3 regions of the Actinoplanes sp. NPDC051861 genome follow, and region 2 is predicted to be linked to each of the others. Evidence: riboswitches for the same ligand, from Rfam matches in the RefSeq annotation. Region 2 holds a riboswitch; each other region holds the start of a gene.
The links. A riboswitch is a leader RNA that binds a small molecule or an ion and turns the genes downstream of it on or off. The one in region 2 is predicted to bind glycine.
Positions count from the first base shown of each region.

Region 1: it holds a riboswitch for glycine, as region 2 does, so the genes downstream of both, gcvH (glycine cleavage system protein GcvH) here and AB0M02_RS26920 (L-serine ammonia-lyase) in region 2, are expected to answer to the same signal.
Region 3: it holds a riboswitch for glycine, as region 2 does, so the genes downstream of both, gcvP (aminomethyl-transferring glycine dehydrogenase) here and AB0M02_RS26920 (L-serine ammonia-lyase) in region 2, are expected to answer to the same signal.

Region 1 is NZ_JBFAYE010000007.1:51,246-58,490, forward strand. Features, by position in the region: gene AB0M02_RS20885 (SpoIIE family protein phosphatase) at 1-3,428, shown strand, start outside; gene AB0M02_RS20890 (STAS domain-containing protein) at 3,428-3,730, shown strand; gene gcvH (glycine cleavage system protein GcvH) at 3,886-4,254, opposite strand; glycine riboswitch at 4,380-4,474, opposite strand; gene AB0M02_RS20900 (hypothetical protein) at 4,572-4,910, shown strand; gene AB0M02_RS20905 (TetR/AcrR family transcriptional regulator) at 4,917-5,489, opposite strand; gene AB0M02_RS20910 (MFS transporter) at 5,577-6,791, shown strand; gene AB0M02_RS20915 (hypothetical protein) at 6,805-7,245, opposite strand, start outside.
Region 2 is NZ_JBFAYE010000011.1:143,411-150,655, reverse strand. Features, by position in the region: gene AB0M02_RS26925 (SpoIIE family protein phosphatase) at 1-1,103, opposite strand, end outside; glycine riboswitch at 1,183-1,272, shown strand; gene AB0M02_RS26920 (L-serine ammonia-lyase) at 1,386-2,681, shown strand; gene AB0M02_RS26915 (family 78 glycoside hydrolase catalytic domain) at 2,662-5,463, opposite strand; gene AB0M02_RS26910 (histidine phosphatase family protein) at 5,566-6,180, shown strand; gene AB0M02_RS26905 (S-(hydroxymethyl)mycothiol dehydrogenase) at 6,260-7,245, shown strand, end outside.
Region 3 is NZ_JBFAYE010000007.1:328,901-336,145, forward strand. Features, by position in the region: gene gcvP (aminomethyl-transferring glycine dehydrogenase) at 27-2,831, opposite strand; glycine riboswitch at 2,910-3,010, opposite strand; gene mgrA (L-glyceraldehyde 3-phosphate reductase) at 3,072-4,067, shown strand; gene AB0M02_RS22135 (hypothetical protein) at 4,170-4,988, shown strand; gene AB0M02_RS22140 (nucleotidyltransferase domain-containing protein) at 5,051-5,740, shown strand; gene AB0M02_RS22145 (nitroreductase family deazaflavin-dependent oxidoreductase) at 5,718-6,146, opposite strand; gene AB0M02_RS22150 (hypothetical protein) at 6,174-7,076, opposite strand; gene AB0M02_RS22155 (SMR family transporter) at 7,191-7,245, opposite strand, start outside.

The DNA.
Region 1 (7,245 bases), on a different contig from region 2:
GGGCCGCCGAACAGCTCGGCGAACGCCACGCGTGGCCCACCGCCGCGTCGGCACTCGTCGACCTCGACGACTTCGGCGACTTCGGCGACGAGGCTTTGCCCACCGGCGACTGGCCCGACCCGCCGCGGCAGGCGCTGCTGGTGCCACTGCTGCAGCAGGGCGGTGCGCCGTACGGCTACCTGGTCGCCGCCCTGAACCGCTACCGCGCGCTGGACGACACGTACCGCGGCTTCGTCGAACTGGCGGCCGGCCATGTCGCGGCGGGTATCGCGAGTGCCCGCAGCTATCAGGCTCAGCAGCGCCGGGCCGAGGAGCTGGCCGAACTCGACCGGGCCAAGACCGCGTTCTTCTCCAACATCAGCCACGAGTTCCGTACCCCGCTGGCTTTGATCATGGGTCCGGTGCAGGAGATCCGCACCCACCTGGGCCCCGCCGACGACCGGGTCCGCGAGGAGCTCGACGTCGTGCACCGCAGCGCGCTGCGACTCGGCAAGCTGGTCAACTCGCTTCTCGACTTCTCCCGGATCGAGGCCGGGCGGATGCAGGCCCGCTACGAGCCGGTCGACCTTGCCGAGAGCACCGCCGAGCTGGCCAGCGCCTTCCGCTCCGCCTTCGACCGTGCCGGGCTGGTCTTCGAAGTGGACTGCCCACCGCTGCCGTCGCCGGTCCACATCGACCGCGGCATGTGGGAGAAGGTCGTCCTCAACCTGCTCAGCAACGCCCTCAAGTTCACCTTCGAGGGCTCGGTCCGGGTGGCCGTCCGCGCCGAGGACGGCCTGGCGGTCGTCACCGTGTCCGACACCGGCGTCGGCGTCGCCGAGGACGAGATGCCGCGGCTTTTCGAGCGTTTCCACCGCATCGAGAACGCCCGCTCCCGCTCCAACGAGGGCAGCGGCATTGGGCTCGCGCTGGTCAAGGAACTGGTCGGGCTGCACGGCGGCGTCATCACCGCGGACAGCGTGGCCGGCAAGGGCACCTCGTTCACCGTCGCCCTCCCGTTCGGCTCCAGCCACCTGCCGCCCGGCGCGCTGGCACCCGCGGCCGGTTCGCTCGCGCTGTCCGCCACGGCCGATCCCTACGTGCAGGAGGCGTTGCGCTGGCTGCCCTCCGCCTCCACGGCTGCGGCCTCCGAGGCGGACGCCGTCGTTCCCGCCTCGCCGGCGCCGGGCGCCGACATCGTGAAGGTTCTGGTCGCGGACGACAACGCGGACATGCGGGACTACCTGGTGCGCCTTCTGCGCACGGCGGGGCACCAGGTGGATGCGGTCCGTGACGGGCAGGAGGCTTTGGAGAGGGTACGCGGGAACGCGTACGACCTCGTCGTGAGCGACGTCATGATGCCCCGCCTCGACGGCCTGCAGCTGCTGGCCGCCCTGCGGGCCGACTCGCGCACCGCCGGGATCCCGGTCCTGCTGCTCTCCGCCCGCGCCGGTGAGGAGGCCTCGATCGAGGGTCTGGAGGCCGGCGCCGACGACTACCTGGTCAAGCCGTTCTCCGCCGCCGAGCTGCTCGCCCGGGTCCGCGCGAACGTCGAGCTGGCCCGGCTGCGCACGCACCACGCGCGCTGGCGTACCGCCCTGATCGACTCGTTGCAGGAGGCGTTCTTCGTCTGCGACGAGGACGGCGCGGTCATCGAGATCAACACCGCGTTCACCGACATCCTCGGGTACGGGCCGGAGTCGCTGCCGTACCCGCCGATCCACCCGTGGTGGCCGCGCGAGGACGAGGACGCTTTCCAGCAGGTCTCCGACGCGTTCGCCGCCCTGCTGGAGAACACGCAGGGCACCTACACCATCCCGGTCAACCACCGCGACGGCCACCGGCTGTGGGCCGCGGCCTCGTTCAACCAGGTCATCGACCCGGACAGCGGCCGCCGCGTCATCGTGGGCACGTTCCGCGACGTCACCGCCGAGCACTTCGCGGTCCAGCGGGAGACCGCCCTGGCCGGCCTGAGCGTGCGGCTGTCCCAGGCCGAGGACCTCACGCAGGGCCTGCACGGCGCCCTCGACGAGCTGCGCGAGCTGTGGCAGGCGAAGTACGTGCTGGCGGCCGTCTTCGACGGCTCCACCGAGGTCCTGGTCAGCGCGACCGACGCCGAGCTGCGGTGGAGCAACCTGCCGGAGGCGCGCCGGGAGAGCATCGTCGCGCTGCGCGACCGGCCGATGCTGACCTCGGTGGCGGAGACCTCGGCCGGCGCCGGCATCGTGCTCGAACACCCGGAGGGCACCATGGTGCTCTGGGTCGAGCTGGGCGAGAGGCGCCCGTTCACCGAGCAGGACCAGACGCTGCTCGCGCTGCTGTCCGGCCACATCAGCCAGGGCCTGCGCCGGATGTATCAGCTGGACCAGCAGAGGGAGACCGCGCTGGCACTGCAGCGGGCCATCCTCGGCCCGGCCGAGTTGCCCACCGGCTTCGCCGTCCGGTACGAACCGGCCACCCGGCCGCTCAAGGTGGGCGGCGACTGGTACGACACGATCGAGCTGCCGGACGGCCGGATCGGCATCGTCGTCGGCGACTGCGTCGGGCACGGCCTGCAGGCGGCGACCGTCATGGGCCAGCTGCGCAGCGCCTGCCGCGCGCTGCTGCTGGAGCACACCAGCCCGGCGAAGACGCTGACCGCGCTCGACCGGTTCGCCGCGCTGCTGCCCGGCGCCACGTGCGCCACCGCGTTCTGCGGCGTGCTCGACCCGGCCACCGGGCATCTGCACTACTCCAGCGCCGGGCACCCGCCGGCCGTGGTCGTCGACGCGGACGGCACCACCCACCTGCTCGACCAGGGCAGGTCCCGCCCGATCGCGATCCGGGCGGGCACCGAACGGCAGGATGCCGAGTTCACCGTGCCGGCCAGGGCCACCCTGATGCTCTACACCGACGGCCTCGTCGAGCGCCGCCGCCAGCCGCTGACCGACGGCATCGAGCGGGCCACCGCCGCCATCCAGGCCGGCCGCGGGACGCCGGTCGAGGACCTGGCCTCCGACGTGATGGACCGGCTGGCACCCGACGACGGCTACGACGACGACGTCGCTCTGCTGCTCTACCGTCACCCCGCTCCGCTGGACCTGGAGTTCCCGGCCGAGGCGACCCGGCTCGCCCCGGTGCGCAGCGCCCTGCGCGGCTGGCTGGAGCGCTGTGGCGTCGACCGCGTCACCGCACAGAACGTCCTGGTCGCGGCGGGGGAGGCCTGCGCGAACGCGATCGAGCACGGCCATCGCGACGCCCCCGGCGGCTCGATCCGGCTGCGGGCGGCGGCGACCGTCGAGGACCTGCGGCTGGTCATCACGGACACCGGCCGGTGGAAGGCGCCCCGGCCGGCCGCCGAGACCCATCGGGGCCGGGGCCTCATGCTGATGCGGGCGCTGATGCAGGAGCTCACCGTCACCACCGGCATGGCCGGGACCACCGTCGAGATGCAGGCGAGGATCAGCTGATGACCACCCAGCTCAGGCTTCTCCACGGCCGCCGCCCGGACGGCGCGCCGGCGCTGACCGCGGTCGGCGAGATCGACATGAGCAACGCGGCCACCTTCTCGTCAGCGCTCACCGAGGCGGTCGGCCAGGTGGGCGCCGGCCCGCTGATCGTCGACCTGACCGCGGTCGAGTACATCGACAGCGCCGGCCTGGCCGCCCTCTTCGAACACGTCGAGCGCATCCAGCTGCGCGCCGGCCCGCTGCTCGCGCCGGTACTCACCATCTCCGGCCTGACCGACCTGACAACCGTCGACGGAGTCTGACCGGCACCTCACGCGGCCCGACTTCACACGCTCGGCGGGTGGAGCGGTTGCGTGTGGAGTTGGGGTGTGTGGGTGGGCCGAACTTCACACGCTCGGGGGTGGAGCGGCTGCGTGTGGAGTTGGGGTGTGTGGGTGGGCTGAACTTCACACGTGGGTCAGGGGGTGTCGAGGAGGTCGGCGTAGCCGGTGGCGTTGAGCAGGGCCGGTGTGCCGGTCACCCGGAGGCGGAACAGCCAGCCCGCGCCGTAGGGGTCCTTGTTGACCAGGCCGGGCTCGGCGTCCAGGGCCGGGTTGACCTCGACGATCTCACCGTCGGCCGGTGCGTAGACCTCGCTGACCGACTTGGTGGACTCGATCTCGCCGCACGGGTCGCCGGCCGTCACGACCGTGCCGGGTGCGGGGAGTTCGACGAAGACGACGTCGCCGAGCGCGTCCGCGGCGAAGGCGGTGATGCCCACCGTGGCGGTCTCGTCGTCGGTGAGCCACTCGTGGTCGCGGCTGTATCGCAGGTGCTGGGGAATCACGGAGAGGCTCCTCGCTGAAAAGGGGTGTGCCTCCCTCGCTCTGTCATGGGGCCTGAGAGGTTCACCGCGGTCAGCGGCTTGCACCGTGGGCGCGGGACAGCGCCGTCCCGGCTTTCCAGAGTCGCCTGTCCGCTGCGGTACCGGGGCCTGAGAGATTCTGAGGGAGAAGTTGCTCCTTCGGCGCCCCGCTCGGCGACGGGGACTCTCCCGCGGCGGCTGAAACGGCGAGAAATTTTCACTTGTGGAGGCCAAAGCTAGCTCGGCCGGCTCGCGACGGTCAAGATCGTCGTTTACTTCCACCCGGTAGCATTCCACGCGTGGGTGACGCCGATGTTCAGAGTGCGCTGAAGCTGGTGAGCCAGGCCGCCGGGCTCTACGGCGTCACCGAGGAGGACGTGCGCCAGTGGCGGGCCGGCATCGCGGAACGGCCGGCCTGGGCGCAGCGGGCGCACGTGTCGGGCGCCATCGCCCAGCGGCTGGTCGTCACGGCGACCGAGCACCGCCAGGACTGCGACCGGGAGTCGTGCCGCACCTGCGACGGGCTGCGGGAGATGCTGACGATCGCCCTGGCCGGGGTCCGGACCGTCGTCGACGACCAACTGTCCGAGACGTTCCGGCGCCCGTCGGTGTGGCCGTGGCGGCGCGGCCGTTCCTGAAACCGCCTACCGCCGGGCCGCGTCCAGCAGAACTGCCGCCATCGCCCGAGCTGTGATCGCCGCCAACGGCCCGCGGCCCTGCCGGGCCCCCACGATCGCCCCGTCGTACAGCACGATCATCTCCTCGGCGAACTCCGCTGGATCGGCAACACCGGCGTCGCGGGCGAGCTCGGCGAACAGGGAACGCGTCCAGTCCCGGTTGTGGTCGGCCTCCTCGCGTACGACCCCCGACGGGTCAACCTCCGAGCCCGCGTTGTAGAACGCGCACCCCCGGAATCCCGGCTTCCCGGCGCTCTCCGCGAGCAGGTCGAACACGACGAGCAGCCGATCCCGGGGGTCGGTGAATCGCGAGACGCCGCCGAGGATGCGGGCGCGCCGGCTCTCGTGCCGCCCTCTCAGATACGCCCTGATCAGCTCGTCCTTGCTCCCGAACGCGCTGTAGAGGGACGCCTTCGCGACTCCGGCGCGCTCGATCACCCGATCGATGCCGACGGAGTGCACGCCCTCGGCGTAGAACAGCTCGTCCGCGGCGGCGAGGAGGCGCTCGCGGGCCGACTTGCGGGGTGACGCGACTGACATGCCTTGACGGTAGCAGACAGATCTGTCTACCGTCAGGGGCGACTAGACAGACCTGTCTGTATAGCGATCAAGTTGAGGAGTGTCGCCATGACCCAAGTGCTGCCCGCCGTACGCGAACGGCGGCTCAGCCGGCCCGCGGCCTTCGCCTCGATCGCCGCGATCCTGGTCGTCTTCGCGGCCGCCGCCGCCGTGCCGTCCCCGCTCTACGTCGTCTACCAGCGGCAGTGGGGCTTCTCCGCGGCGACGCTGACCGTGATCTTCGCCGTCTACGTGGCCGCGCTGATCGGCACGCTGCTCGTTCTCGGTGCCCTCTCCGACCACATCGGCCGCCGCCCCGTGCTGGCCGGCGCCATCGTCCTGGAGTCGGTCGCGCTGATCCTGTTCCTGGTGGCCGGCGACGTCGGCACCCTGGTAGCCGCCCGGATCGTCCAGGGTGTGGCGACAGGCGCCGCCCTGAGCACGCTCGGCGCCGCCCTGATCGACCTGAACCCGTCCCACGCGCCGACCCGCGCCGGCCTGATCACCGGCATCGCGCCGACCGCCGGCCTCGGACTGGGCGCCCTCGGCTGCGGCATCCTGGTCGAGTACGCGCCGTTCCCGACCCACCTCGTGTTCGCCGTCCTGCTGCTGGGCATGGCCGCCGCCGCGGTCGCGGTCGCGTACCTCCCGGAGACCGCCACCCGGCGGCCGGGCGCGGTGGCCTCGCTGACGCCGCGGCTCGGTGTCCCGGCCCGGCTGCGCGCCGACGTGTTCGCGCTGCTCCCGATCATCGTGGCCAGCTGGGCGCTCGGTGGTCTCTACCTCTCGCTCGGCCCGTCCGTGGCGGCCGACTCGTTCGGTCTGCACGACCACCTGATCGGCGGCCTCGTCGTGACGCTGATCTGCGGCACCGGCGCGGTCACCTCGTTCCTGCTGCGCGGCGTGCCCACCCCGCGGGTCCTCGCCCTCGCCGGCACCGGCCTGTTCGCGGGCGGCGTGATCGCCGTCGCCGGGATGTCCGCCGAGAACCTTCTGCTCGGCGCGCTCGGCACGATCGTCTCCGGTGCCGGGTTCGGTGCGGCGGCACTGGCCTCGTTCGGCACTCTCGCCCGGCTTGCCGCCCCGCACGAGCGCGGTCAGCTCCAGGCCGTGGCACTGGTCGTCTCCTACACCGCGTTCAGCCTCCCCGCCGTGATCGCCGGCGTCCTGGCCGGCCGGATCGGCCTGCACTCGACCGCGCTGCTCTACGGCGGAGCGGTGGCCGCTCTCGGCGCTCTCGCCCTCGTAGCCCAGGGCCTCCGGACCAGGAATCAGAGGCCCTGAGCGACGAGAAGGACTAACCCAGCGTGGAAGGGCGGTGCGAAGTGGAGCCGTCGGCGGTGTGCACGACCACGGTCAGCGTGTCCACCTCACCACCCTCGGCGCCCGGCCACCAAGCCGCCCACCAGCCGTTGCGCACGCTGGCCTGCAGCACCTTGCCGCTGTCCAGCCGCACGTCGACACCGGTGACGCCGGCGCCTGTCAGCCCGACGATGTTGGACCACTGCCCGTCACCGTCGCCGAGGGAGCTCATCGTCTCCAGATCCACCGCCCCCTGCGCCGGAACCTTGATCCGCGACTCCTCGACGAGTGCCATCGACGCCATCGTCGAGGAGTCGCCGGCGTTGAGGCACTCCACCACCGTGCCGTCGTCCTTGCGCAGGATCAGCAGGGTGGCCAGCCCGCGCTGTTCGGCCAGCAGCACGTCATCCGGCACGACCGGGTCGTCACCGGCGCA
Region 2 (7,245 bases):
GCGAGGACCCGTACGATCGCTTGAAGCCGCGCCATCGCGGCGGCCGCCGCGAGATCGTGGCCCACGACGTCGCCGACAGCGAAACCGATGCGCTCGCCGGGCAGGTGGAAGACGTCGTACCAGTCGCCGCCGACGTCGTGGGTGAGGTCCGCCGGCCGGTAACCGGCGCTGATCCGGACCGGCGACAGGTCACGGCCGAACGTGGGCAGCAGCGCGTGCTGGAGCTGCCGGGCCGCGCCGGCCTCGGTCTCGTAGAGCTCACGGGCGCGGTCACGCTCGGCCACGCCGACCGCGAGCAGGCAGGCGCCGACGACCGCCACGCTCAGGAACAGCTGCAGCGTCGCGGTCTTGAACGGCACCGAACCCTCGAGGGCGGCCCACGGCCCATGACCGGCACTGGTCATGAGGTTCGCGGTGATCGTCATCGACAGGCCGGACGTCATCGTGACCGCGAGCGGCTGCTGGAAGCCCAGCCAGTAGAGCAGCGGCAGCGGCAGATAGAACAGCGGCAGGTGCCGCGGCCAGAAACTGAGCGCGGTGACGGTCACGATCAGCAGCAGGATGCCGGCCCAGCGCAGGTCGAGCGGGCGCCGGTGGCGCCAGGCCAGCACGGTACCGGCCACCGTGAGCACACCTGTCGCGTCACCCGCCCAGAACGGCAGGAACGACTCCAGCCACTCCCGGTCCTGGCCCTGCGCGATCGTGGTGCCGCCGATCAGCGCGCCGACGAACGGTCCGGCCACCACGCAGCAGCCGAGAAAGGCGAGAAGGTGGCGGCGCTGCAGCAGGTTCACCCGTCCGGGGACGTACCGTCGCATCAGCAGCGCCCCGGTGAGCGGCTCGGCGGTGTTCGCCAGGGCGAAACCCAGGCAGTAGGGGAGGGTGATGCCCTGCGAGAGGTCGACGGCGATCTCGGTTGCCGCGACCGTCGCGAGGATCCACGGCCACTGCCGTCGCGGGGTGAGGAGCAGCGCGGACAGCGTGACTCCGGCCGAGAGGAACAGCACCACGATGGAGGTGGCGTCGAACGCGACGAACGCCAGCAGCGCGCCGGCCGCATAGGCGGCCGCCACCACGACGACGACCAGCCAGGTGGGCCTCATGACGGTACTTTACGGGCGGTGTTGACGCCGCCGGGCCCGCCGGATAGCTTGCGAGCGACAACCGAAGACCCCGCCGTTATCAGCCGCCGCGGGAGAGTCCCCTGATCGGGGCGCCGAAGGAGCAACTTCTCCCTCAGAATCTCTCAGGCATCCGTACCGTGGTGGCAAGGCGACTCTGGAAAGCCGGGATCCGTCCCGCGCCCAAGGTGCAAACCGCGCACGCGGCGAAGCTCTCAGGCCCCATGACAGAGTGAGGGAGGCTTACCCCAAGGGAGCCTCCGCATGGCCGTGTCCGTCTTCGATCTCTTCTCCGTCGGCATCGGCCCGTCCAGTTCACACACGGTGGGCCCGATGCGCGCGGCCCACATGTTCGCCGGGCGGCTGGCGGATCTGCCGGTGGTCACGGTGCGTGCCGAGCTGTTCGGCTCGCTCGGCGCGACCGGTCACGGTCACGGCACGCCCAGGGCGGTGCTGCTGGGCCTGGAGGGCTGCGAGCCGGAGACCGTCGACGTGACACGCGTCCCCGACGAGGGAGGCCGCCTCTTCGACGTCGATCTGGTGCTGCACCGGCGGCGCACGCTGCCCGGTCACCCCAACGGGATGATCTTCACGGCTCTCGGCGCCGAGGGCGCCGAATTGCTGCGCAAGACCTACTTCTCGGTCGGCGGCGGCTTCGTCGTCGATGAAAAGACTTCTACGGTACGCAGTGACGACACCATTCTTCCCCATGCGTTCTCCACCGGTGACGACCTGTTGCGGCTCACCCGCTCCACCGGGCTCTCGATCTCCCGGCTGATGCTGGCGAACGAGATGTCGTGGCGCCCCGCATCCGAGGTGTTCGATGGGCTGCTGTCGATCTGGCACGTGATGCGCGAGTGCGTCGACGACGGGCTGCGGGCCGAAGGAGTGCTGCCCGGTGGCCTCAAGGTGCGCCGCCGCGCCGCCGCGACCGCCCGCCAGCTGCGGGCCGCCGGTGACCCGGCCGCGCACTCGATGGAGTGGCTCACCGCGTACGCCATGGCCGTGAACGAGCAGAACGCCGCCGGCGGCCGGGTGGTGACCGCGCCGACGAACGGCGCGGCCGGGATCATTCCGGCGGTGCTCCGCTACTACCTGGATTTCGTGCCCGGCGCGGACGACGACGGCGTGGTCCGGTTCCTGCTGACCGCGGGCGCGATCGGCCTGCTCTTCAAGGAGAACGCCTCGATCTCCGGCGCCGAGGTCGGCTGCCAGGGCGAGGTCGGTTCGGCGTGCGCGATGGCGGCGGCCGGGCTCGCGGAGGTCCTCGGCGGCACGCCCGAGCAGGTGGAGAACGCCGCGGAGATCGGCATGGAGCACAACCTCGGCCTCACCTGCGACCCGGTCGGCGGGCTCGTGCAGATCCCGTGCATCGAGCGCAACGGCATGGCCGCGGTCAAGGCGGTGACCGCGGCGAAGATGGCCCTGCGCGGCGACGGCCGGCACCACGTCTCCCTCGACAAGGTCATCAAGACCATGAAGGAGACCGGCGCCGACATGAAGGTCAAGTACAAGGAGACCGCGCGCGGCGGCCTCGCCGTCAACGTGATCGAATGCTGAAGTCCCCGGAGCCGGCCCGGAACGTCGTGGCGGTGAGCTGTTCGACGTCGCCGCTCGCGTAGTACGTCCCGGGCGGCAGTTCGATCCGCGCGGTGACGTTGACCGGGATCCGGCCCTGGACGTGCAGCCCGCCGCCGGTCCGCTGCCAGGCGAGACGCACCTCGCCGCGCTGGGTCGGCACGGAACCGGCGGCGTGCCGGAGGCTGGTGGCCGGGGGAGCGATGGTGACGGTACGGCCACCGGGCTCACCCAGCCGTACGCCGAGCACCGTCTCGATGATGTCCACGGCGGCCTGGGCACCCCAGCCGTGTGACTGGCTGAAGTTGGTTCCCGGGTCGATGGACCACGCCTCCCAGGTGAAGGTGCCACCCTTCGCGAGGATGTCCGCCCAGCCGAGATCGTCGGGATTCGTCAGCAGCTTCAGCACCGCGTCCGGGCGCGTCTCCAGAGCCTTCAGCAGCCAGTGCGCCGTCATCGGCCCCTGCTTCATCCCGGACGCCGCCAGGAACTCGGTCAACGCCGGCAGGTCGGCGGCGGGTGCGATGCCGAAGGCGACGGCGTACGAGGTGGAGTGCTGCCCGGCGTGGCCGGACTGCGTGCCGTCGGCCCGCAAGCCGTCGACGTAGACGCCGTCGGTTCTGCGCAGCCGCTGGTTCACGGCCGTGATCAGGTCGAGCTCGGCCTGCCGCAACTCCGATCTCTCGGCCCTCTGCAGCACCTCGGCCATGTCGGCGGCCCGGCGCAGAACCTCCACACCCAGAGCGTTGACCGTCGTGCGCGCCGCGGTGTTCATGTCGTAGCCGAACCGTCCCGGCGCCGGCCAGTCGACGATGCCGTACTGGTACTGGCCGCTGCCGCCGGACAGGTTCGTGACCAGGCCCGCGGTCGGCCCGGCGGCCGGGATGTGCCGCCGGACGTACCCGGCGGTGGCCAGGATCGCCGGGTACGCCTCGGCGAGCAGCGTCTCGTCGCCGGTGACCTCGTACCAGCGCCACACCCAGTCGACGAACATCTCGCTGTAGTCGGGGATGTCCCGCTTGCCGTCGCCGTTCGGGTAGACCGCGTTGTAGCGGCCGGTGTCGGCGACCGTCGCGGACCAGTGGCGCTTCTGCGAGGCGAGGAACTCACGGATCGCCTTGCGGGTGGCGGCGCGCTCGCCGAAGCCCTGCATGGTGGCGTACGAGATGTTGGCCGCGTCCCCCAGGAACTGGCCCTTCTCGCGGGTCGGGGTGTCGACGAACTGCTCCTGCACGGAGTAGAGCGCGGACCGCTGCATCAGGGCCCAGACCCTGTCGAGCGTCGGATCACTGCTGCGGAACTCGGCTCTCGGGCCCTCCACCTCGGTGTGGACGAGAATCGCCCGTACATCCTCGAAGTTGATCTTCTCGCCGGCACCCGGGATCTCGAAGTAGCGGAAGCCCAGGTGGGCGAAGGCGGTGAAGGTCTGCGCGCCGTCGGCCTGCGTGAACGGATAGGACATGTCGGTGCTCTGGGTCGCCTCCGGAGTCGTGGCGACGCGACCGTTCTCGGACAGCTCGTATCCGGCGCGCAGGGTCAGCGTGCGGCCCGCCCGGCCCGCCTCGAAGTCGACGACCGGGCGGGCCGGTATGACCACGCCGAAGTCCGCGACGGGGGTGCCGTCGGCGGCGGTGAGGATGCGGACGGGCTTGACCACGGTCGCGTTCTCGCTGCTCACGATGCGGGCGTCGAGCCCGGTCAGATGCGTGAAGGGTGCCGCGGGGTGCGCGCCGAGGACCACCGGCGGGGCCCAGGCGGAGTCGTCGAAGCCGGGTTGCCGCCACGGTCCGATCTCGGCGGCGCGCTGGGCGTCGGCATGTTCGATTCGGTCACCCTCACCGTTTCGCAAGGGGCTTTCACGGTACGGGGCCTCGCGCACCCGCCAGGTCGGATCCGTCGTGATCGTCTGCGTGGTGCCGTCGGTGTACTCGACCACCACCTTGACCAGCAGGCCCGGTGTTCCGGCGGCGCGGCCTTGGCCCCCGCCGTACCAGTGCAGCAGCGCACCCAGCGTGATCGTGCTCCGCCCGCGGACCAGCGCGGTGATGTCGGTGGACTGGTAGAAGCCCTCGCCGGGATAGGAGAACGTGCTGCCGCGATCGGCCTCGCGCCCGTTGACCCAGAGCGCCCAGCTGTGGCTGCCGGAGGTGTAGGCGCGGGCGGTGCGGACCCGGGCCGACGTGAGCGCTCGTTCGGTGCGGAACAGCGACCACTCGTCGGGCCGGCGCTCGGCGGCGGGAAGTCGCTGGATCCACTGCGCGCCGGACCAGTTGGTGTCGCTGATCCCGGTCTCGAAGGCGGCGCGATCCGCCCAGGGTGAGGACTTGCCGGTGGCGTCCCAGGTCCGGACGGTCCAGGTGTAGGCGGTGCCCTCGACGAGCGCGGGGCCGGTGTAGGCGACGTGGGACTGCTCGCCGGTCACCACCCGGCCGGAGTCCCAGACGGTCCGGTCGGTGACCGACGAGAGGCGCAGCTGGTAGGCGGTCTGGATCTCGCCGGGGTCGCGGTCGCGGGGCAACCAGCCGAACAGGGGAGTGCCCTCGACGTTGCGCGCGTGGGAGAGGTCGTTCGTGGCCAGCCGGGTCGGCGCGTCGGGGGCGTGCCCGACGGTGGGATTGTTCCCGCCGGTTCCGCTGGCGCTCGCCGGGTCTTGCGCGCCGTTGCCGGCGCCGCTCGCGCCGGCCGGGGCGGGGAGGAGGGCGAGAGTGAGGACGGTAGCGGCGGCCGCGGCGAGGAGGCGGGCTGGAGTGCGGTCGATGGTCATCGGCGGCCTCTCGCGCGGTGAGGGGTTGAAACTTTTCAACTCATCGACAAGTAACGCTACGGAAACGGCGCGGGGCGCGTCAAGCTCCGGCAGAATGGTCAGGTGGCCACCCGACTGGTCCTCGTCCGACACGGCGAGTCCGTCCATTCCGCCGAGGGCGTCGTCGGCGGCCCGCGGTCCTGTCGCGGCCTGACCGAACTCGGTCACGACCAGGCCGCGGCCCTCGCCGCCCGGCTCGGCGCCGAACTCGCCGTTCCGGCCGCGGTGTATTCGTCGACGCTGCGGCGCGCGACCGAGACGGCCCGTCCCATCGCGGTCGCGCTCGGCGCCGCGCCCGTCGAGGACTGCGGTCTGTGCACCTGGCACACCCCGGCGGTCGCCGACGGAATGCCGACAGCCGGCTTCCAGGCCGCGCACGCCGTCCCGGGCGGCGGCGTGTTCCAGCCGTTCGAGGCCGGCAACGAGAGCTGGGCCGAACTCGTCGTGCGGGTCGGCCGGGCCATCACGGCGATCGCCCAGCGGCACGCCGGCGGCACCGCGGTCCTCGTCGGGCACAGTGAGACCGTGGAGGCGTCGTTCCACGTTCTCGCGGGCCAGCCGCTCTATCGCGCCTTCGACCTGGAGGTGGCCCCGGCCTCGATCACCGAGTGGTTCACCGACGGCGACCCGTCCGCCTGGCCGCCCGCCCGCTGGACCCTGCGCCGTTTCAACGCCTGAGACCCGCGCGGAGAGAGCATCCAGATGGCTATCCTGACCATTTGATCGCCGTTTCCGCCCGGTCGGAGGGATTGTCGAAATGCAGCAGGTCAGAGCCGTCATCGCCCGTGCCAAGGGTGCCCCGGTCGAACTGGTGACGATCAACGTGCCGGACCCCGGGCCGGGCGAGGCGGTGGTGAAGGTCCAGGCGTGCGGCGTCTGCCACACCGACCTGCACTACCGCGAAGGCGGCATCAACGACGACTTCCCATTCCTGCTCGGCCATGAGGCCGCCGGCGTGGTCGAGTCGGTCGGCGCCGGGGTGACCGACGTGGCGCCCGGTGACTTCGTGGTGCTCAACTGGCGTGCCGTCTGCGGGCAGTGCCGGGCCTGCAAGCGGGGCGACCTGCACTACTGCTTCGCCACCCACAACGCCAAGCAGAGGATGACCCTGGAGGACGGCACCGAGCTGTCACCCGCCCTCGGCATCGGCGCGTTCGCGGAGAAGACCCTCGTCGCGGCCGGCCAGTGCACCAAGGTCGACCCGGCCGCCCGCGCCGCGGCCGTCGGCCTGCTCGGCTGCGGCGTGATGGCCGGCATCGGCGCCGCCATCAACACCGGAGCGGTCAGCCGCGGCAAGTCCGTCGCCGTGATCGGTTGCGGCGGCGTCGGCGTGGCGGCGGTGGCCGGTTCCGCCCTGGCCGGCGCCTCACCGATCATCGCGGTCGACATCGACGCGCGAAAGCTGGAGACCGCCCGCAGGATGGGCGCCACCCACGTCGTCGACTCGTCGGAGACCGACCCGGTCGCCGAGATCAAGCGGATCGCCGCTTCGGTCTATGACGGTGCGGACGGCGCGGATGTGGTGATCGAGGCGGTGGGGCGGCCGGAGACGTGGAAGCAGGCGTTCTACGCCCGTGACCTGGCCGGCGTCCTCGTCCTCGTCGGCGTGCCCACCCCCGACATGAAGGTGCCCGACCTGCCGCTGATCGACGTGTTCGGCCGCGGCGGTGCCCTCAAGTCCAGCTGGTACGGCGACTGCCTGCCCAGCCGCGACTTCCCGCTGCTGGTCGACCTCTACAAGCA
Region 3 (7,245 bases), on a different contig from region 2:
CTGCGCGCGAACCAAGAGCCGATCGGTCAGCTCTCGAACGCCTCCGGCGAGGGGCATGAGCAGACCAGGTTCCGGTCTCCGTAGGCACCGTCGATACGGCGCACCGGCGGCCAGTACTTCGCCGACCGGTCCACACCCTCGGGGTAACCGGCCACCGACCGCGGGTACGGGTGGTCCCACTCGTCCGCCGACACCGCGGCAGCCGTGTGCGGCGCGTTGGCGAGCGGGTTGTCGCCCGCCGGCCACACCCCCGCCGCCACCTGGTCGATCTCACCCTTGATGGCGATCATCGCGGCCACGAACCGGTCGAGTTCGGCCAGGTCCTCGCTCTCCGTCGGCTCCACCATCAGCGTCCCGGCGACCGGGAACGACATCGTCGGCGCGTGGAAGCCGTAATCGATCAGCCGCTTCGCCACGTCGTCCACCGTGACGCCGGTGGCCTTCGTCAGCGGGCGCAGGTCGAGGATGCACTCGTGGGCGACCAGGCCGTTCTCCCCCGCGTACAGCACCGGGAAGTGGTCGCGCAGCCGCGCCGCGACGTAGTTGGCCGCCAGCACCGCCGACGCGGTCGCCGCCGCCAGGCCCTGGGGGCCCATCATCCGCACGTACGCCCACGAGATCGGCAGGATCCCGGCCGACCCGTGCGCCGCCGCCGACACCGCGTGGTGGTCACCTTGCTCGAGGGGGTTGCCGGGCAGGAACTCCGAGAGGTGCGAGCGCACCGCCACCGGCCCGACACCGGGGCCACCGCCGCCGTGCGGGATACAGAACGTCTTGTGCAGGTTCAGGTGCGACACGTCGGCGCCGAACTTACCCGGCTTGGCGTAGCCGACCAGCGCGTTCAGGTTCGCGCCGTCGACGTACACCTGGCCGCCGGCCGCGTGCACCTTCGCGCACAGGTCCGCGATCGACGTCTCGTACACCCCGTGGGTCGACGGGTAGGTCACCATGATCGCCGACAGCGCGTCGCGGTGCTTCTCGATCTTCGCGTCCAGGTCGGCGACGTCGACGTTGCCGTCGGCGTCACAGGCCACCACGACCACCCGCATGCCGGCCATCACGGCGCTGGCCGCGTTGGTGCCGTGCGCGCTGGACGGGATCAGGCACACGTCCCGGTGCTCCTCACCGCGCGAACGGTGGTAGCCACGGATCGCGAGCAGCCCGGCCAGCTCACCCTGCGAGCCCGCGTTCGGCTGGACGCTGACCGCGTCGTACCCGGTGATCTCGGCCAGCCACGCCTCCAGCTGGGCCACCAGGGCCTCGTACCCCTCGGTCTGCGAGGCCGGCGCGAACGGGTGGATGTTCGCGAACTCCGGCCAGGTGACCGCCTCCATCTCGGTGGTGGCGTTCAGCTTCATCGTGCACGAGCCCAGCGGGATCATGCCGCGGTCCAGCGCGTAGTCCTTGTCCGAGAGTTTGCGCAGGTAACGCAGCATGCTGGTCTCGGAGTGGTGGGTGTTGAACACCGGGTGCGCCAGGTAGCCGGTGGTCCGGGCCGTCAGGCCGGTCACGGCCGGATCGGCGGGAGCCGCCCCGAACGCCTGCAGGACGGTCGCGACCTGGGCGGCCGTGGTGGTCTCGTCGACCGACACCGACACCCGGTCCGCGCCCACCTGCAGCAGGTCGACGCCCTTCTCTGCGGCCGAGGCGACGATCTGCGCGGCCCGGCCCGGCACCACAGCGGTCACCGTGTCGAAGAACGCCTCATGGGCCAGCGAGACACCCGCCGCGCTCAGCCCACCGGCCAGGGCCAGGGCGTGCCCGTGCACCCGCGACGCGATCGCCTTGAGACCCTGCGGCCCGTGATACACCGCGTACATGCTCGCCATCACCGCGAGCAGAACCTGCGCGGTGCAGATGTTGCTCGTCGCCTTCTCACGACGGATGTGCTGCTCACGCGTCTGCAGCGCCAGCCGGTAGGCGGGCGCGCCGTCAGCATCCTTCGACACACCGACGAGGCGGCCGGGAAGGGACCGCTCCAGGCCGTTGCGCACCGCCAGGTAACCGGCGTGCGGACCACCAAAACCAAGGGGTACGCCGAAACGCTGCGTGGTCCCGGCCGCGATGTCCGCACCGATCTCCCCCGGAGCCGGCAGCAGGGTGAGCGCGAGCAGGTCGGCGGCCACCGCCACCAGCGCACCCTTCGCGTGCGCCGCCTCGACCAGCGCCGCGTGGTCACGGACCGCGCCGGACGCCCCCGGGTACTGCACGTGCAGCCCGAAGAACTCCTCCGGCAGCGCCTCTCCGGCGTCCAGGTCGACGAGGCGCACCTCGATGCCGAGCGGCTCCGCCCGCGTCCGCAGCACGGCCAGGGTCTGCGGGAACGTGTCGGCGTCCACCGCGTACACATGGCTCTTGCTCTTGGACGCACGCCGCGCGAGCGTCATCGCCTCCGCAACCGCCGTCGCCTCGTCGAGCATCGACGCGTTCGCCGTGGTCAGCCCGGTCAGATCGGTGACCATGGTCTGGAAGTTCAGCAGTGCCTCGAGACGCCCCTGGCTGATCTCCGGCTGGTACGGGGTGTACGCCGTGTACCACGCCGGGTTCTCCAGCACGTTCCGCTTGATCACCGCGGGGGTGTGCGTGCCGTAGTAGCCCAGCCCGATCATCGAGGTGGCCACCGTGTTGCGGTCCGCGATCGCCCGCAACTCGGCGATCGTCTCCTCCTCGGAGGCACCGGCCGGCAGATCGAGGTCACCGTGCCAGCGGATCGACTCCGGAATGGCGGCGTCCATCAGATCGTCGACCGAGTTGTACCCGATCGCCTTGAGCATGTGGGTCTGCTCACCCGGATCCGGGCCGATGTGACGGGAAACGAACGGCGACGTCATGGGCGACTCCAGGCTCGAAGAAGGTCGACACGCAACCTCCCCCTCTGTCATACCCGGCGGCCGGGCATTTCAGAGTCGCCTGCCCTCGCGGTCCTTTTGCCTGAGAGGTTCCGGGGAGGATTTGCCCCTTCGGCGCCCCACGACCGTTTTGGTCATGAAGTCTCTCCCGCGCGGGTGTAGCCGGCACCTGTCAACCTACCAGCGCGCACACCCTCCGATCACAGTCCTAGGGTGGGGGATGTGACGTACTTCCCTGCGGACGACCGCTACGACAGCATGACCTACCGCCGCGCCGGGCGCAGCGGGCTCAAACTGCCCGCCCTCTCCCTCGGCCTCTGGCACAACTTCGGCGACACCCGCCCCCTCGACCGCCAGCGCGCCATCGTCCGCCGCGCCTTCGACCTCGGCGTCACCCACTTCGACCTGGCCAACAACTACGGCCCGCCGCCCGGCAGCGCCGAGAGCAACTTCGGCCGGCTGCTCGCCACCGACCTCAAGCCGTACCGCGACGAGCTGATCATCTCCACCAAGGCCGGCTACACCATGTGGGACGGCCCGTACGGCGACTTCGGCTCCCGCAAGTACCTGGTCTCCTCCCTCGACCAGTCGCTGCAGCGGCTCGGCCTCGACTACGTCGACGTCTTCTACCACCACCGGCCCGACCCGGACACGCCGCTCGAGGAGACGATGACCGCCCTCGACGCCGTCGTGCGCGCCGGCAAGGCCCAGTACGTCGGCATCAGCAACTACCGGAGCGCAGAGGCCGCCGAGGCCGCCCGCATCCTGCGCGAACTCGGCACCCCGCTGCTCATCCACCAGCCGTCCTACTCGATCCTCAACCGCTGGATCGAACACGACAACCTGCTCGACACCCTGGAGGAGGCCGGCGCCGGCTGCATCGCGTTCAGCCCCCTGCAGCAGGGACTGCTCACCGACCGCTACTTCGGCGGCATCCCGGACGACTCACGGATCCGCACCAGCGTCTTCCTCAACGAGAGCGCCCTCGACGACAAGACCATGGGCCGGCTGCACGCGCTCAACGACATCGCCAAGCGCCGCGGCCAGACCCTCGCCCAGCTGGCCCTCGCCTGGGCGCTGCGCGACCCCCGCATGACCAGCCTCATCATCGGCGCCAGCAGCGTCGAACAGCTCGAGGACAACATCGCCGCGCTCACCGCACCGCCGTTCAGCCGCGAGGAACTCGACGAGATCGACGGGACAGTCCTCGACCTGTGACATCGCCTCCCGGTGCCGCGCCCGCGCCGGCACCGGGAAGCTGTGTCACCTGACCGGAGTACCTGCCTTCCAACGCTCACGGCGGGCCCGAACAATGTTCGAGTGCGTGCGATGTGGGTGTCCGTTATCGGTGGGCTGGTGGCGTCCGGGTTGGTGGCCGCCCTGGCCGGTTTCGACAGCGGCAAGGCCGCCGACTGGGCCACTCTGTTAGCTCTTTCCATCGCATTTCCGGGACTGGCGTTGACAGCAAATCAGTTGAGGACGTTCAAGAAGCGGTCCGCCGCATCCGCTCCCGGCGTCTCGTCAGGGGAGGATCCATCTTCCTCAGCCGGAGCACCCATCAGCCAACAAGGCCTCGCCTTCCGAGATCAGCTCAACGTGCAGGGCCCGGTAACGATCCACAACCGGCACGTGCTGGGCGTTCCGGGCATTCTGGGCATTCTGGGCATTGTCTTAGTCCTCGCGGGGGCCGGCGTGGTTGCGGTCTCGCGCCTGGACAGCGACAACAAGCGCGACGCACTAGGCCCGAACCCGCAACCACCGCGCGGCGTCCCGGCCCCACGCGTGCCGGAACCGCCGACAGCCGGCACGACCGCTGAAACACCGGCCGCATCCCCGAGACCAACGACAAGGCCGACGAATCTCGCCGTGACGAAGAGCGACACGGGAGTTTATACGCTTCGATGGAATGCCTGCGCCATCAACGGCGTGGCCAACGTGTCTTACCGGGTCATCTTGCGGAACGCGAGCAGCGAGACGGGCCATCCCATGGACAGGAACTACTGGGACATGCACAACCTGGCCAAGGGTACGTGGACCGCCCGCGTCTTTGCCCTCGACGATGACGAAGACCGCCGGACCCAGTCCCCGGAGCGTTATCCGGAAAGACTGAGCGCCGCGGTCACCTTCCGCGTTGCCTGACGACGCGACGTGACGCCCGCCCACCCGGGGGCCGTCTCGCCGCGTCGCCTAAGGTCCCGATCATGACCTCGCTCGTCGAATCGCGGACGGCGCTTGCCGTCGTGGTCGGATCCCGCGCCTACGGACTCGACGGCCCGGGATCCGACCACGACCGCCGGGGTGTGTTCGTGGCACCCACCCGCGCGTTCTGGAGCCTCGACAAGCCGCCCACCCACCGGGAAGGCCCCCTCGACGAGCAGTTCTCCTGGGAGATCGAACGGTTCTGCGTGCTCGCCCTGCAGGCCAACCCGACCGTCCTCGAAGTGCTCTGGTCACCGCTGGTCGAGCAGATCACCGCCGACGGCCGGGACCTCGTCGGCATCCGCACCGCGTTCCTGTCGCGCCGCGTGGCCGAGACGTACGGCGGCTACGCCCGCGACCAGCTCACCCGCGTCGCCAACCGGCGCGAGCGCACCGGCGAGACCAACCACAAGCAGGCCATGCACATGATCCGGCTGCTCCACGCCGGCGCGCACGTGCTGCGTACCGGCGAGATCCTCGTCGACGTCGCCCACCTGCGCGACCGGCTGCTCGCGGTCCGGCGCGGCGAGCTGAGCTGGGCGGAGGTCACCGAGTGGGCGTCCGTCCTGCTGGCCGACCTCGATCAGGCCGCGGCGGCCACCGGCCTGCCCGAGCACCCCGACCGCGACCGCGTCGACGAGTTGCTCGTCCAGGTGCGCGAACGCGGGCTCAGGCGGGCGCCAGCCGAGTGAGTTCCAGGACCGGGATGGTACGGATCCCGGCGGTCTTCTCCGCGTACCCGGCGAACCCGGGATAGCGCTCGGCCTGCGTCGCGAACCGGCGGTCACGCTCCGCACCGGTCAGCTCCCGCACCCCCACCGGATATGTCTCCGTTCCCCGCTCGACGGACGCCTGACCGGCCGAGACCAGGTTGTGGTACCAGCCGGGGTTCTCCGGCGCGCCACCCTTGGAGGCGAAGACGTACATGACGTCGTCGTCGGTCTCGTGCGGCAGATACATCATCGGGCTGACCATGTCGCGCCCCGTGCGGCGGCCCCGGTGGTGGACCAGCACCATCGGCGCCCCGGCGAACGGCCCGCCCACGCGGCCCTCGTTGGCACGAAACTCCTCGATGACCCTGGTGTTCCAGTCACTCATGGCCCCAACGTATACCGGCGGACCGCCTCAGTTGATCGTGACGGGAACCGGCAGACCCTGCATCACCTCCAGCACGGCCCGCTCCCCCAGCGGCTCGGCCAGCTCCACCGGCGCCGTCCGCCGGAACCCGATGTCAGGACAGGCCTGCTCGGCCGCGTTCAGCCGGGTCTCCACCACGATCACCACCGCGTGCTCCGACTCCACCGCGCTCGCCTCGTAGTCGGCGCCGCACGGATCGGCGGCACCCTTCGGCGCCCCGGTGAACCCGACGGTCAGCGTCCTGCTGCCCACCTTCGTCACGGCCGAGTCGATCGCCAGACCCGCCGGCGTGTTGTAGGGATCCCACGACGGCGGCGTGAGCTTCACACTCACCGAGCCGACCGCCGGCCGGGTGATCCGCACCTTCGTGCCCTTCAGCGTGTACTCCCACGCGGGAACCCGCGCCTGGCCGCGCGTGGTCTGCACGGTGACGGTGGTGAAACGCGCCCCGGTGGCGTCCAGCGGGCGGCAGTCCGGGCAGTTCTCGTGATGACTCGTCATCGCCAGCTCGTCCAGCGCCTCGGTCGCGGACAGCAGCGGCAGGCTCAGCTCCTCGCTCCCCCAGCTGACCTCGCCGGTCCGCCGCGGCGCCCGCGGCAACTCGCTGGACGTGACGACCTGGCCGGCACCGAGAGCCCGCTTGAAGTCGTCCCCGACCGCCGCCTCCCAGTCGCCGCGCTGCCCGGTCAGCTCCCCGATCGGCACATACCGCGGCGCACCGCCGGCCTTGCGGATCGCCTCCTCATAGCGGGCGAGCGCCTCCCGCGCCTGATCGTTCTGCCGCTGCGCCCCGTCATCAACCGGCTCCCCGTCCACGATCGTCTCGTTCCCGCAGCCACCCAGCAGCGCCGCGCAAACGACAAACCCCAGCACCCACCGTCGTCCCGCCATGCGCGTTCGACGCACCCCGTCCGGATCCGGTTCCCACCTCACCCTCCCCGGTGAGCCGGCATCCGGCCAGGCGATGGCGCCGGAGGCGGCGGCCGAACCCCACGTCATCGCGGGTCAGTGTGCGGCGCCGAGCTCGACGAGCAACACCCCGGCGATGATCAGGCCAAGA